2 regions of the Streptomyces sp. RLA131 genome follow, and region 1 is predicted to be linked to the other one. Evidence: riboswitches for the same ligand, from Rfam matches in the RefSeq annotation. Region 1 holds a riboswitch; the other holds the start of a gene.
The links. A riboswitch is a leader RNA that binds a small molecule or an ion and turns the genes downstream of it on or off. The one in region 1 is predicted to bind S-adenosylmethionine.
Positions count from the first base shown of each region.

Region 2: it holds a riboswitch for S-adenosylmethionine, as region 1 does, so the genes downstream of both, RWE79_RS11185 (aminotransferase class V-fold PLP-dependent enzyme) here and RWE79_RS35995 (glutathione S-transferase C-terminal domain-containing protein) in region 1, are expected to answer to the same signal.

Region 1 covers NZ_JBWDOQ010000002.1:7,750,946-7,756,489, reverse strand. Annotated here, with positions in the region: gene RWE79_RS36010 (NtaA/DmoA family FMN-dependent monooxygenase) at 1-801, opposite strand, end outside; gene RWE79_RS36005 (LLM class flavin-dependent oxidoreductase) at 822-2,093, opposite strand; gene RWE79_RS36000 (putative leader peptide) at 2,170-2,295, opposite strand; SAM riboswitch class IV at 2,338-2,449, opposite strand; SAM riboswitch class IV at 2,611-2,752, shown strand; gene RWE79_RS35995 (glutathione S-transferase C-terminal domain-containing protein) at 3,065-3,988, shown strand; gene RWE79_RS35990 (AfsR/SARP family transcriptional regulator) at 4,150-5,544, opposite strand, start outside.
Region 2 covers NZ_JBWDOQ010000002.1:2,241,726-2,247,269, forward strand. Annotated here, with positions in the region: gene RWE79_RS11165 (NYN domain-containing protein) at 1-100, opposite strand, end outside; gene RWE79_RS11170 (hypothetical protein) at 173-430, opposite strand; gene RWE79_RS11175 (rhomboid family intramembrane serine protease) at 561-1,322, shown strand; gene RWE79_RS11180 (Lrp/AsnC family transcriptional regulator) at 1,319-1,600, shown strand; gene RWE79_RS11185 (aminotransferase class V-fold PLP-dependent enzyme) at 1,602-2,939, opposite strand; SAM riboswitch class IV at 3,094-3,210, opposite strand; gene trpD (anthranilate phosphoribosyltransferase) at 3,430-4,452, opposite strand; gene qcrB (cytochrome bc1 complex cytochrome b subunit) at 4,570-5,544, opposite strand, start outside.

The sequences.
Region 1 (5,544 bases):
CAGCTGGTCGTGGCTACGGCCGTGGCGGGCGAGGCGGCCCTTGACGTCGGCGTAGAACTCCCGGCCCGCGTCCAGGGTGCTGTACCGGCTGAAGATCGCGTCCGCGCCGGCCGCCGCGAACTCGCGTCCCTCGTCGGAGTCGCCCGCCTGGAAGATCACCGGGCGGCCCTGCGGGCTGCGCGGGACGTTGAACTGGCCGGCGATGTCGAAGTGCCGGCCCTGGTGGACGAACGCGCCGGCCCGCGCGTCGCGCAGGAAGGTGCCGGACTCCTTGTCGGCCACGATCTCGTCGCCGTGCCACGAGTCGAACAGCTCCTCGGCGGTCCGCAGGAACTCCTGCGCCCGCGAGTAGCGGTCCTGCTGCGGGAGGAAGCCGCCCCGGCGGAAGTTCTCGCCGGTGAAGGCGTCCCAGGAGGTGACGACGTTCCAGGCGGCGCGGCCGCCGGAGAGGTGGTCCAGGCTGGCGAACTGGCGGGCCACCTCGTACGGCTCGTTGAAGGTGGAGTTGATGGTGCCGGTCAGGCCGAGGTGTTCGGTGACGGCGGCCAGCGCGGACAGCACGGTGAAGGTGTCGGGCCGGCCCACCACGTCCAGGTCGTAGATCCGGCCGCCCTGTTCGCGCAGCCGCAGGCCCTCGGCGAGGAACAGGAAGTCGAACTTGGCGCGTTCGGCGGTCCGCGCGAAGTGCGCGAAGGAGCTGAACTCGACGTGGCTGCCCGCCTCGGGGTCGCTCCACACGGTGGTGTTGTTGACGCCGGGGAAGTGGGCCGCGAGATGGATCTGCTTCAGGGGCTTGCTCATGGTCGGAAGATCCCTCCGGCTCAGACGGTGGCGTAGCGGTTGGCGGGGCGGGCGAGTCCGAGCAGCCCGCGCAGGGTGTCGGCCTCGTACGCGTGCCGGAAGGCGTCGCGGCGCCGGAGTTCGGGCACCAGGCCCCGGGTGACGGCCTCCAGGTCGCGGCCGATGGCGCCGGGGCGCAGCCGGAAGCCGGTGAGTCCGGCCCGCTGCCAGTCCAGGAGGAGGTCGGCCAGTTGCCCGGGGGTGCCGGTGAACACCTTCGCGTCGCTGGTGTACGGGTGGCCCGCGAGGCCGTCCAGGCGTGCCTTGCGGTCCGCCGCCGCGCCGGGTTCGTCGTCGAGGAACACCACGAGGTCGCCGAAGATGTGCACGGTTTCGTCCGCCCGGCCGGCCTCGGCCTGCGCGGCGCGGATCTCGGCGACGACGGCACGGGCCTGGTCGCTGTCGTGGGGGGTCACATAGCCGATGTCGGCCGACCGGCCGATCAGCCGGTACGGAACGCTCGCGTGCCCCAGCGCGCTGACCGGCGGCTGGCCCTGGGGCGGCCGGGGGGTGATCGAGGGGCCCTTGACGCTGAAGTGCCGGCCCTCGAAGTCGATGTAGTGCAGCTTGTCGCGGTCAACGAAGCGCCCGGTGGCGGCCTCGCGGATCTCCGCGTCGTCCTCCCAGCTGTCCCACAGGCGGCGTACCACCTCGATGTGGTCGGCGGCCTCGTCGAACAGCTCGGCGATCAGCTCCTGTACGACCGGGTCCGTCAGGGCCGCCGCGTTCTGGAAGGCCTCGGCCGGCAACTGCGGCAGCGTACGGCGGCCCAGGTGCGCCGCCTCGTGCCGGCGGGACGACACCTGGACCCGCAGGCCGGCGCGGCCGGTGCTGACGTAGTCCAGGGTGGCGATCGCCTTGGAGATGTGGAACGGCTCGGTGTGGGTGGCGACGACGGTCGGTACCAGTCCGATGTGGCGGGTCAGCGGTGCGACGCGGGCGGCGATGAGCACCGCGTCCAGCCGTCCGCGGACCTCGTCGGTGCGCCCGTCGGGTTCGGTGGGCCGGGAGGACTGGAGCCCGAAGGCGTCCTCGAAGGTGACGAAGTCCAGCAGTCCGCGCTCGGCCTCGGTGACCAGGTCGGTCCAGTAGCCGGCCGTGAGCAGGTCCTGGGGGCGGGCCTCGGGCTCCCGCCAGGCGGCCGGGTGCCAGCCGGCCCCGTCGAGGGCGACCGCGAGATGCAGCGGCGCGGGCGGGGACGCGGGTGAGGAGGGGGAATCCGTTGAAGCGGGGGAAGGGGGTGCTGCGGACATGAAGGGGGCTGCCTTCCTGATCGACCGTACGTGAACGCCGGACCGTGAACAGGAGGGTCCGGCGGCGGGGAACAGGTCAGGAACAACAGAGCGCGCCGGCGACGCGCTGGAGGTCGATGTGGTGCCGGGAGTACAGGTGGACGCAGCCGCGCGGGGCGAGAACGGTGACGACGAAGCGGCTCGGCACGGGTCGCACCACCATCACCTCCACCCCTCCGGCTCGGCGGGCCCGGGGGCCGCACCGGCATCGCGCTTGCGGGCCCCGTACGGACCCGCCCGGTCGTCACCTGGAGCACCCCGCCGCGTAGGAGGGTTGCCGGTCAGCAAGCCAGGGCTTGACGCTGACGCTCGTAACCTGCCGGGAACGCTACGCGAGGCCGCAGCACCGCGCAATCCCCGGAAGATCAAGCTCGCACTGTGACCTCAAACACCGGGAGGACGGCGTCTATTCCGCGGGCCGTGTGACAGGTACGGCCTTCTTGACGGCCTGCCGGGGCGCACTCACACTGTTGGCGACGGTCACGATTGTCAGCGCTCACCGGGCAGTTCGGGCCCGGTCGGTCATCGGCCCCGGCCCGCTGACAGGCAACCCTTCCACCGCGACGGGGTGCCCCGGGTGACGACCGGGTCCCGCCGGTGCGGCGGGGCAAGTGCGGTCTCGTGATGCGCGAGGCCTCGACGGTGACGGGACCGGCGGAGATGCCCAGGACGGCCAGCACCCGCGCAAGCGCCCGCCGGGCCACCCGGCGGGTCTCTGCGAGCCGTGCCTGCTTCCTGACCAGGCGCCGTCACATCGATCTGCTGCGGCTCCGCAGCGCATGCGGTCCGACCGCCTGACCCGGTCCGGCCCCGTCCTGTCCTGACCCGCGTCCTGCCGGGTCGTCCGGGCCGCCACGGCAGTCCCGGGTCCAGGCGCGGCGAACCCCGCGCCCCGGACCCCCTCCGGAGCTCCACCACCCCCAGGGAGAGCCATGTCCGAGACAACTCTGCGCAGTTCGGTTCCGGCGGCGTGTCGCGACCTCCGCCCCGGCCGGCCCGTCCACGCCCCGCACTCACCGGCCCGCGTCGGCCAGCGCTTCCGCAACCGGATCGGCGCGAACCTCGGCGGGGGCTTCTACCCCGCCCCGCACCGCTACCTGGTGTACCTCTCCCCCGGCTGCCCGCTCTCGCTGCGTGTCTCCGTCACCCTGGACCTGCTCGGTCTGCGGGACTCGGTCGGCACCACGGCGCTGCCCTTCCCGGACCGCGCCGGTGGCGACCCGCTCGCGCCGCTGCGGGCGGCGTACGAGACCACCTGGCACCACTACAGCGGTCCGCTGACCGTGCCCGCGCTGAGCGACCGGTGGAGCGGACGGATCGTCAGCAACCACACACCGGACATCCTCCGGGACCTCGCGACCTGCTTCGGCGACCCGGACGCGGGCGGCCCCCGGCTGCGTCCGCGGGCCCTGGCCGCGGACATCGACGCCATCCGCGAACTCCTGGACGAGGACATCACCCAGGCCGCCCAGCGGGCCGGCGCGGCGCCGGCCGCGCACCGCACGGGGGAGGCGGCGGAGACGCTGCTGACGGCACTGGAGCTGCTGGACCGGCAGCTGGCCGCCGGACCGTATCTGCTGGGCGACGCCCTGACCGCGGCGGACGTGGACCTGTGGGTGACGCTCGTCCACCTCGAAACCGTGCACCGGCTCCACCTGGACGCCGACGCGGTCCACCGTATCGGCGCGTACGACCGGCTGTGGGCCTACGTACGGCGGCTGCGCGCGCACCCGGCCTTCGGCGGCAACCTCTGTCCGGAGCACATGGCGCGGCTGCACCGCGCGACCTGCCGGGGCCCGGAGTCCTCGGGCGCCGCCGTCGCGCTCCCCGGGGTACTGGGGGCGGGCCGGGGTTGAGGGCTGTCCCGTAATCCCCGGCCGCGAACTCCGGCAATGGCCGGCCGGCCACCGCACACCCCCACCCACCTGACCACGTCCGGCAGGCGTCAGCCGTCGCCCGCCCAGGCGGCGGACACACCCCTCCGGCTCCGAACACGACCTACCACCCACTACAGAACCTACGCGCGGGGCAGCGGGTGGGCGGCCAGGTCGTGCAGGATCTTGACGCGCAGCGGGTCGGTCGGGGGCAGGCCCAGGTCGTCGGTGATGGCCAGGGCCTGCCGGCGGGCGCGGTGGGCGGCGCTGTCGTCGGCGGCGTCCTCGTAGGCGTCGGCGAGGTAGGCCAGTCCGGCGGCCTCGCTGTGGACGTCGCCGGTCGTACGGAAGAGCCGGAGCGCCTCCTCGTAGCAGTGCACGGCCTCGGTGTGCTCGCCGAGCCGGCGGTGGATGTAGCCCAGGCTGTCCCAGGTGTGGGCCTCGCTGCTGAAGCTGCCGGTCAGCCGGGCCAGCTCCAGGGCCTGCTGACAGTACGTCAGAGCCTGGCGGTGGGAGCCGAGCTGGGAGTTGAACCAGCCCAGGTGGTTGAGTGCGGCGGACTGGCCGCCGCGGTCGTCGGCGGCCCGGTAGTGGCGCAGGCTCTCGTGGGCGTGGGCGAGTGCCTGCCGGGGGCGACCCTGGGCGCCGGCCAGCCGGCCCAGGTGCTGGTGGACCCGGGCCTGGCCGGCGTGGCCGCCGGCCGCCGCGAACAGGTCGAGGGCGCGCAGATAGTGGACGCGGGCCTCGTCGGGGCGTTCGAGCCGGTCGTGGGCGACGCCGAGGCCCCGGTGGGCACCGGCCTGACCGGCGGTGTCGCCGTCCCGTTCGGCGGCGGCCAGGGCGATGGTGTGGGTCTCGGCAAGGACCTGCCAGTGCCCCTGGAGGTCCAGGAACGTCGACATGGCGGCGGCCAGCTGCCAGGCGTGGCTGCGGGATTCCTTCGCCGCCCGTTCCACGGCGGCCGTCAGTATCCGGTGTTCGGCGCGGAACCAGGCCAACGCCGCCTCGTGGTCGTCGGGTTGTTCCGTGACGGCGCCCGGGTCGGCGGCCGGGTAGGCGATCAGGTCCAGCCTGCCGGTCAGCAGCGCGTCCGCGTTGCGGGCGGTGGACAGGTAGTGGCCGAGCATGCGGCGGGTGGCGGCTCGCCGGTCCTGGTCGCTGTCGTGGGCGGCGACCAGTTCGGCGGCGTACTCGCGCAGCAGGTCGTGGAAGCCGTAGCGGCCGGGGGCGTGTTCGGTCAGCAGGTGGCCGCGCAGGAGTTCGCCGAGCAGTTTGCGGGCGCGGGGTACCGGCACGCCGGCCAGTGACGCGGCGGCCGGCAGTCCCGCGTCGGGCCCGGGGTGCAGGCCGAGGAGCCGGAACATCCGGGCCGCCTCCGGGCTGAGCGCGCGGTATGACCAGGAGAACACCGCCCGTATCTGGGTGCTCGGGTCGCCGCCGTCCAGGGCGTCCAAACGGCTGCCCGCCTCCCGCAGTTCGCGGGTGAGCGCGGCGAGCGGGATCCGGGGCTGCGCGGCGGCCTGCGCGGCCACGATCGC
Region 2 (5,544 bases), 5.5 Mb from region 1:
GGAGGGGACGGTCCAGCGACTCGGCGGGCGGGTCGGAGGCATGCCCGACAACACCACCGTCGAGCTCATCAGCCTGCGGCTCACCGCCGGTCCGGTCCACCCGTCACTCCCGTCCGATCCTCGGCGCCTCCCCGTACGCCATTTCCCGTTCGTAACCATTGTCCCCGCAGGATCAGCCCTGCGCGGACTCCGGCTCCGACACGTCCGGGCGGTCGACCAGCTCGACCTGGTCCACGGCGTTGCACCAGCGGCAGCGCACCGACTCGACGGTCTCGTGCACGACCTCGGTCTCCTCGATCCGCGGCTCACCGGCCAGATCCAGATGCACGAACTCCACGACCTTGCTGGAGCGGGTCACGTCGAACCGGGTCAGATTGCCGCAGAGCGTGCAGCGCCACCGCGTGGTCGCGGTCGGCAGGGGAACCGGCATCGCAGGGACCTCTTTCGTACTGTCCGGAAAGAACCGGCTCTGGTTTCCGGCCACCCTAAGGCCTGGACCGTCCATTGCGCTGCGGCGAGGCACCCTGTGCCCCTTACACCCCTTCCGTCATCATCGGTCCATGGTCATCCCGGTGTACGACAAGAACCCGGTCCGCCGCACACCCGTGGTGACGTACACCCTCATCGGACTGTGCGTACTGGTCTTCCTGGCCGGACCCCCGGCGACCGGGGCCGTGTGCCGGCAGGCCGTCTGGTTCGCCCACTGGGGCGTGATCCCCGACGAGCTCTGGAACGGCCGGCTGCCCGCCGCGCGGCTGACCCTCCCGCACGGCTGCCCCACCCCGGACTTCACCAAGTCACCGGTGCTCTCGGTGCTCACCGCCCTGTTCGTGCACGGCAGTTGGGTGCATCTGCTCGGCAACATGCTTTTTCTGCACGTCTTCGGCGACAACGTCGAGAACCGGATGGGCCGGGCACGCTTCCTGCTCTTCTACCTGGCCGCCGGCTATCTGGCCACCTACGGCTACGCCCTGGCCCACGCCGGCTCGACGCAGACCCTCGTCGGCGCCTCCGGGGCGATCTCCGGGGTGCTCGGGGCGTATCTGTTCCTCTGTCCGCGGGCCCGGGTGACCAGCCTCTTCCCCTTCCTGTTCTTCCTGCCGCTGCGCTTCCCCGCCTGGATGGTGCTCTGTTTCTGGTTCGTCCTGCAGTGGCTGGCGGCCCGGATCAGCCAGCAGGGCCCCGGGGTCGCCTACCTTGCACATGTCATCGGGTTCGTCTTCGGATTCCTGTGCACCTGGGTCTGCTTCCGGCGACCGCATAGGCTTGAGGCCGCCCCGCCGGGCGCACCCTCGGCCACCCAAGGAGATCTTCAGCCGTGATCACCGCGATCGTCCTCATCCAGACCAGCGTCGACCGTATCCCCGAGATCGCGGAGGCCATCGCCGCCCTGGACGGGGTCAGCGAGGTCTACTCCGTGACCGGCACCTACGACCTGGTCGCCATGGTCCGGGTGGCCCGCCACGACGACCTGGCCGACGTCATCCCCGGCCGCATCAGCAAGATCCCCGGCGTCGAGGCCACCGATACCCATGTGGCCTTCCGCACCTACTCCCAGCACGACCTGGAGGCCGCGTTCTCCATCGGCCTGGACGCCTGAGTCAGCCCCGGTCGGGCACGCAACGGCCTTCCTCGGTGCGGTAGTTCCAGGCGGCTCCGTCGCGTACCAGCTCCGCGACGGCCGCCAGGAACCGGTCGACGTGCTCGTCGGGGGTGCCGGCGCCGAAGGAGACCCGGATGGCGTTGAGGGTGGCGTCGCCACCGCAGTCACCGGGCTCGTCGCGGTCGCCGAGCAGCGTACGCACCAGCGGATGGGCGCAGAACAGGCCGTCGCGGACCCCGATGCCATACTCGGCGGAGAGCGCGGCCGCGAAGTGCGAGCTGTTCCAGCCCGCCACCACGAAGGAGATGACGCCGACGCGCGGGGCGTCGTCACCGAAGAGGGAGAGCACCTTCACCTGCGGCACCTCGGCCAGACCGGCCCGCACCCGGGCGACGAGGTCCTGTTCACGGGCGACGAGGTCCTCGAACCCGGCCTCGGTGAGGGCGCGGCACGCGGACGCGATGGCGTAGACGCCGATGACGTTGGGCGAGCCGGCCTCGTGCCGGGCGGCGGTCTCGTGCCACTCGACGTCCACCCGGCCGTCCTCGCCCCGTGCCACCCGGCGCGAGGCACCGCCGCCGGCGAGGTACGGCTCGGCGGCGCGCAGCCAGTCGGCCCGCCCCGCGAGCACGCCCGAACCGAACGGGGCGTAGAGCTTGTGGCCGGAGAAGGCCACCCAGTCCACGTCCAGCTCCGCCACGTCCACCGGGTGGTGCGGGGCCAGTTGGGCGGCGTCCAGGACGATCCGGGCGCCGTGGGCGTGCGCGGCGGCGGCCAGCTCCCGTACCGGCCACAGCTCGCCGGTGACATTGGACGCGCCGGTCACACAGACCAGCGCCGGACGGTCCTGATCGCGGCCGGCCGCCAGCGCCCGGGTCAGGACGGCGACGGCCTCGCCGGGGGTGCGCGGCGCGGGCAGGCAGGTCAGGTCGGTGTCGCGCCAGGGCAGCAGCGCGGCGTGGTGCTCGGTCTCGAAGACGTACACCTGGGTCCCGGCCGGGACGGCGGCGGCCAGCAGGTTCAGCGAGTCCGTCGTCGAGCGGGTGAAGACCACCTGGTCGTCCTCCCGGCAGCCCAGGAACTCCGCCACCGTCCGCCGGCTCTGCTCGAACAGGTCCGTGGACAGCTGCGACAGGTACCCGGCCCCCCGGTGCACGCTGCCGTAGTACGGCGCGTAGGCGGCGACGTCGTCCCAGACCCGCTGGAGGGCGGGGGCGCTGGCGGCGTAGTCGAGGGCCGCGTACGTCACCTCGCCGCCGGTCACCAGCGGTACGAGGACATCGCGGCCGAGCACGGGCAGCGGGGTGCGGACGGACTGGTTCACGGGAGCAGACATGACAGAACTCCTGGGGGCGGCAGAGCGTGAGCGAGCAGGGAAGTGCCCTCGGCGCGGCCGCGACAGGCACGGACAGAGCGACGGGAGGGCAGGGAAAGCCGAAAACCGGGCCTCGGGCCCTATCGCATTCGCTTGCTCATCAGAAGAACTCCCGGATCCGCGCTTGCCGTGAGCCTCGCTGCTCACGGCCTGGTCATCACCCGGGGCACCCCGCCGCAGAAGGAGGGTTGCCGGACAGCGAGCCGGGGCTTGTGCGCTGTCACTCGTGACCTGCCGAAAATCATGCCACACGCGCTCCGCCGCGCAAGCGCCGGTCCGTATCGCGGACACCACGCTCCCCGTTCGCCGGACCGGCCGCGGAATCGCCCGGCCGGCGAACGGGGACAAGCGCGGCCACGGCACCGGCCGCGCCTTGGTACTGCCTGCGCCTTGGTACTGCCTGCGCCCTGGTACCGGCTGCGCCCTGGTACCGGCCGCCCCCTGGTACCGGCTACGCCTTGGTCGCCGCCGCCCAGCGCTCCAGCGTGCCCGCGGCCGAGCCGGAGTCGATCGACTCGGCGGCGCGGGTCATCGCGCGGCCGATCTGCTCGGTCAGCGTGCCCTCGCCCGGCTCGAACGCGACCAGCGCCGCAGCCGAGTTGAGCAGCACCGCGTCCCGTACCGGCCCCGGCTCACCGGCGAGGACCCGGCGGGCCACCTCCGCGTTGTACGAGGCGTCGGCGCCGCGCAGCGCCTCGACCGGCACCAGCTCGATGCCCACGTCACGTGGGTCGAAGGGCACCTGCGTGACGGCGCCGTCCCGCACCGTCCACACCTGGGAGGTGGCGGTCGTGGTCAGCTCGTCCAGCCCGTCGTCGCCGCGGAAGACCAGCGCCGAGGAACCCCGCTTGGCCAGTACGCCGGCCATGAGCCCGGCCATCCGGGTGTCGAAGCAGCCGATCGCGGAGGCCGTCACCCGGGCCGGGTTGGTGAGCGGGCCGAGGATGTTGAACGAGGTCGGCACGCCCAGGTCCCGCCGGACCTTGCCCACGAACCGCATGGCGGGGTGGAACTTGGCCGCGAAGCAGAAGGTGATGCCGGTCTCCTCGACGATCTCGGCGACCCGCTGCGGTGACAGCTCCAGGTTGATCCCCAGCCGCTCCAGTACGTCGGAGGATCCGCTCGCCGAGGACGCCGCCCGGTTGCCGTGCTTGACCACCCGGACCCCGGCGCCCGCGATGACGATCGCCGACATCGTGGAGATGTTGACCGTCTTGGCGCGGTCGCCGCCGGTGCCGACGATGTCGACGGCCGGTCCGGGGATCAGCAGCGGCTCGGCGTGCGCGTACATCGCCTCGACGAGGCCGAGCACCTCCTCGACCGTCTCGCCCTTGGCGCGCAGCGCCACCATGAAGCCGGCGATCTGCGCGTCGCTCGCCTCACCGTTCATGATCCGGTTCATCGCCCACGCGGTGTCGGCGGCGGTCAGGTCCTGCCCGGACAACAACGCGCTCAACAGGTCGGGCCAGCTCATGAACCGCTCCTCGCTCCCAGTGACGGACGTCTGCGAAGCCTATCGGCGCCGGGGCACGGCAAAGGGCCCCGTCCAACCCACGGACGAGGCCCTTCCCGGTGGCACAGCGCTACGGAGTCAGTGGTGGCCGTCGCCGCTCATGATCTCCTTGTACTCCTCGCCGGTCGGCTTCGGGATCTGCGTGTCCCTGCCGTACAGGCTGTGGGACAGCTTCGACCGGAGCTTCGCGATCCGTCCGGCCTTGCGCTCGACACCGTTCTCGTCGACCTCGGGCCCGATCTCCAGCGGCCGCGGCTGGTCGTGCTGCGTGAGCGTGTACAGCGCGCCCTGCGGCAGGGGCTCGTGGATCTCGATGAACTCACCGTGCGGCAGCCGCTTGATGATGCCGGTCTCGCGGCCGTGCAGCACCTTGTCGTGGTCCCGTCGCTGCAGGCCCAGCGCGATCCGCTTGGTGGCGATGAAGACCAGCACCGGCAGCACGAACACACCGATCCGGACGATCCACGTGATCGTGTTGATCGACAGGTGGAAGCGGGTGGCGAACAGGTCGTTGCCACCGCCGACCATCAGGATGATGTAGACGCTTATCCACGCGGCACCGATGCCGGTACGGACCGGCTTGTTGCGCGGGCGGTCCAGCAGGTGGTGCTCCCGCTTGTCGCCGGTGGCCCAGGACTCGATGAACGGCCAGGCGCCCAGGAAGGCCAGCACCACCGGGAAGACGATCAGCGGGATGAAGACACCCAACTGGAGCGTGTGGCCCCAGGCGTTGATCTCCCAGCTCGGCATGACACGGATCAGGCCCTCGGCGAAGCCCATGTACCAGTCGGGCTGCGCGTCGGTCGACACCTGGTCGGGACGGTACGGCCCGTAGGACCAGACCGGGTTGATCGACACCAGGGCCGCCATGGCCGTGATGACGCCGAAGACCAGGAAGAAGAAGCCGCCGGCCTTCGCCATGTACACCGGCAGCAGCGGCATGCCGACCACGTTGTTGTTGGTGCGGCCGGGCCCGGGGAACTGGGTGTGCTTGTGGTAGAAGACCAGGATCAGGTGGGCCACCAGCAGGCCCAGCATGATGCCCGGGATCAG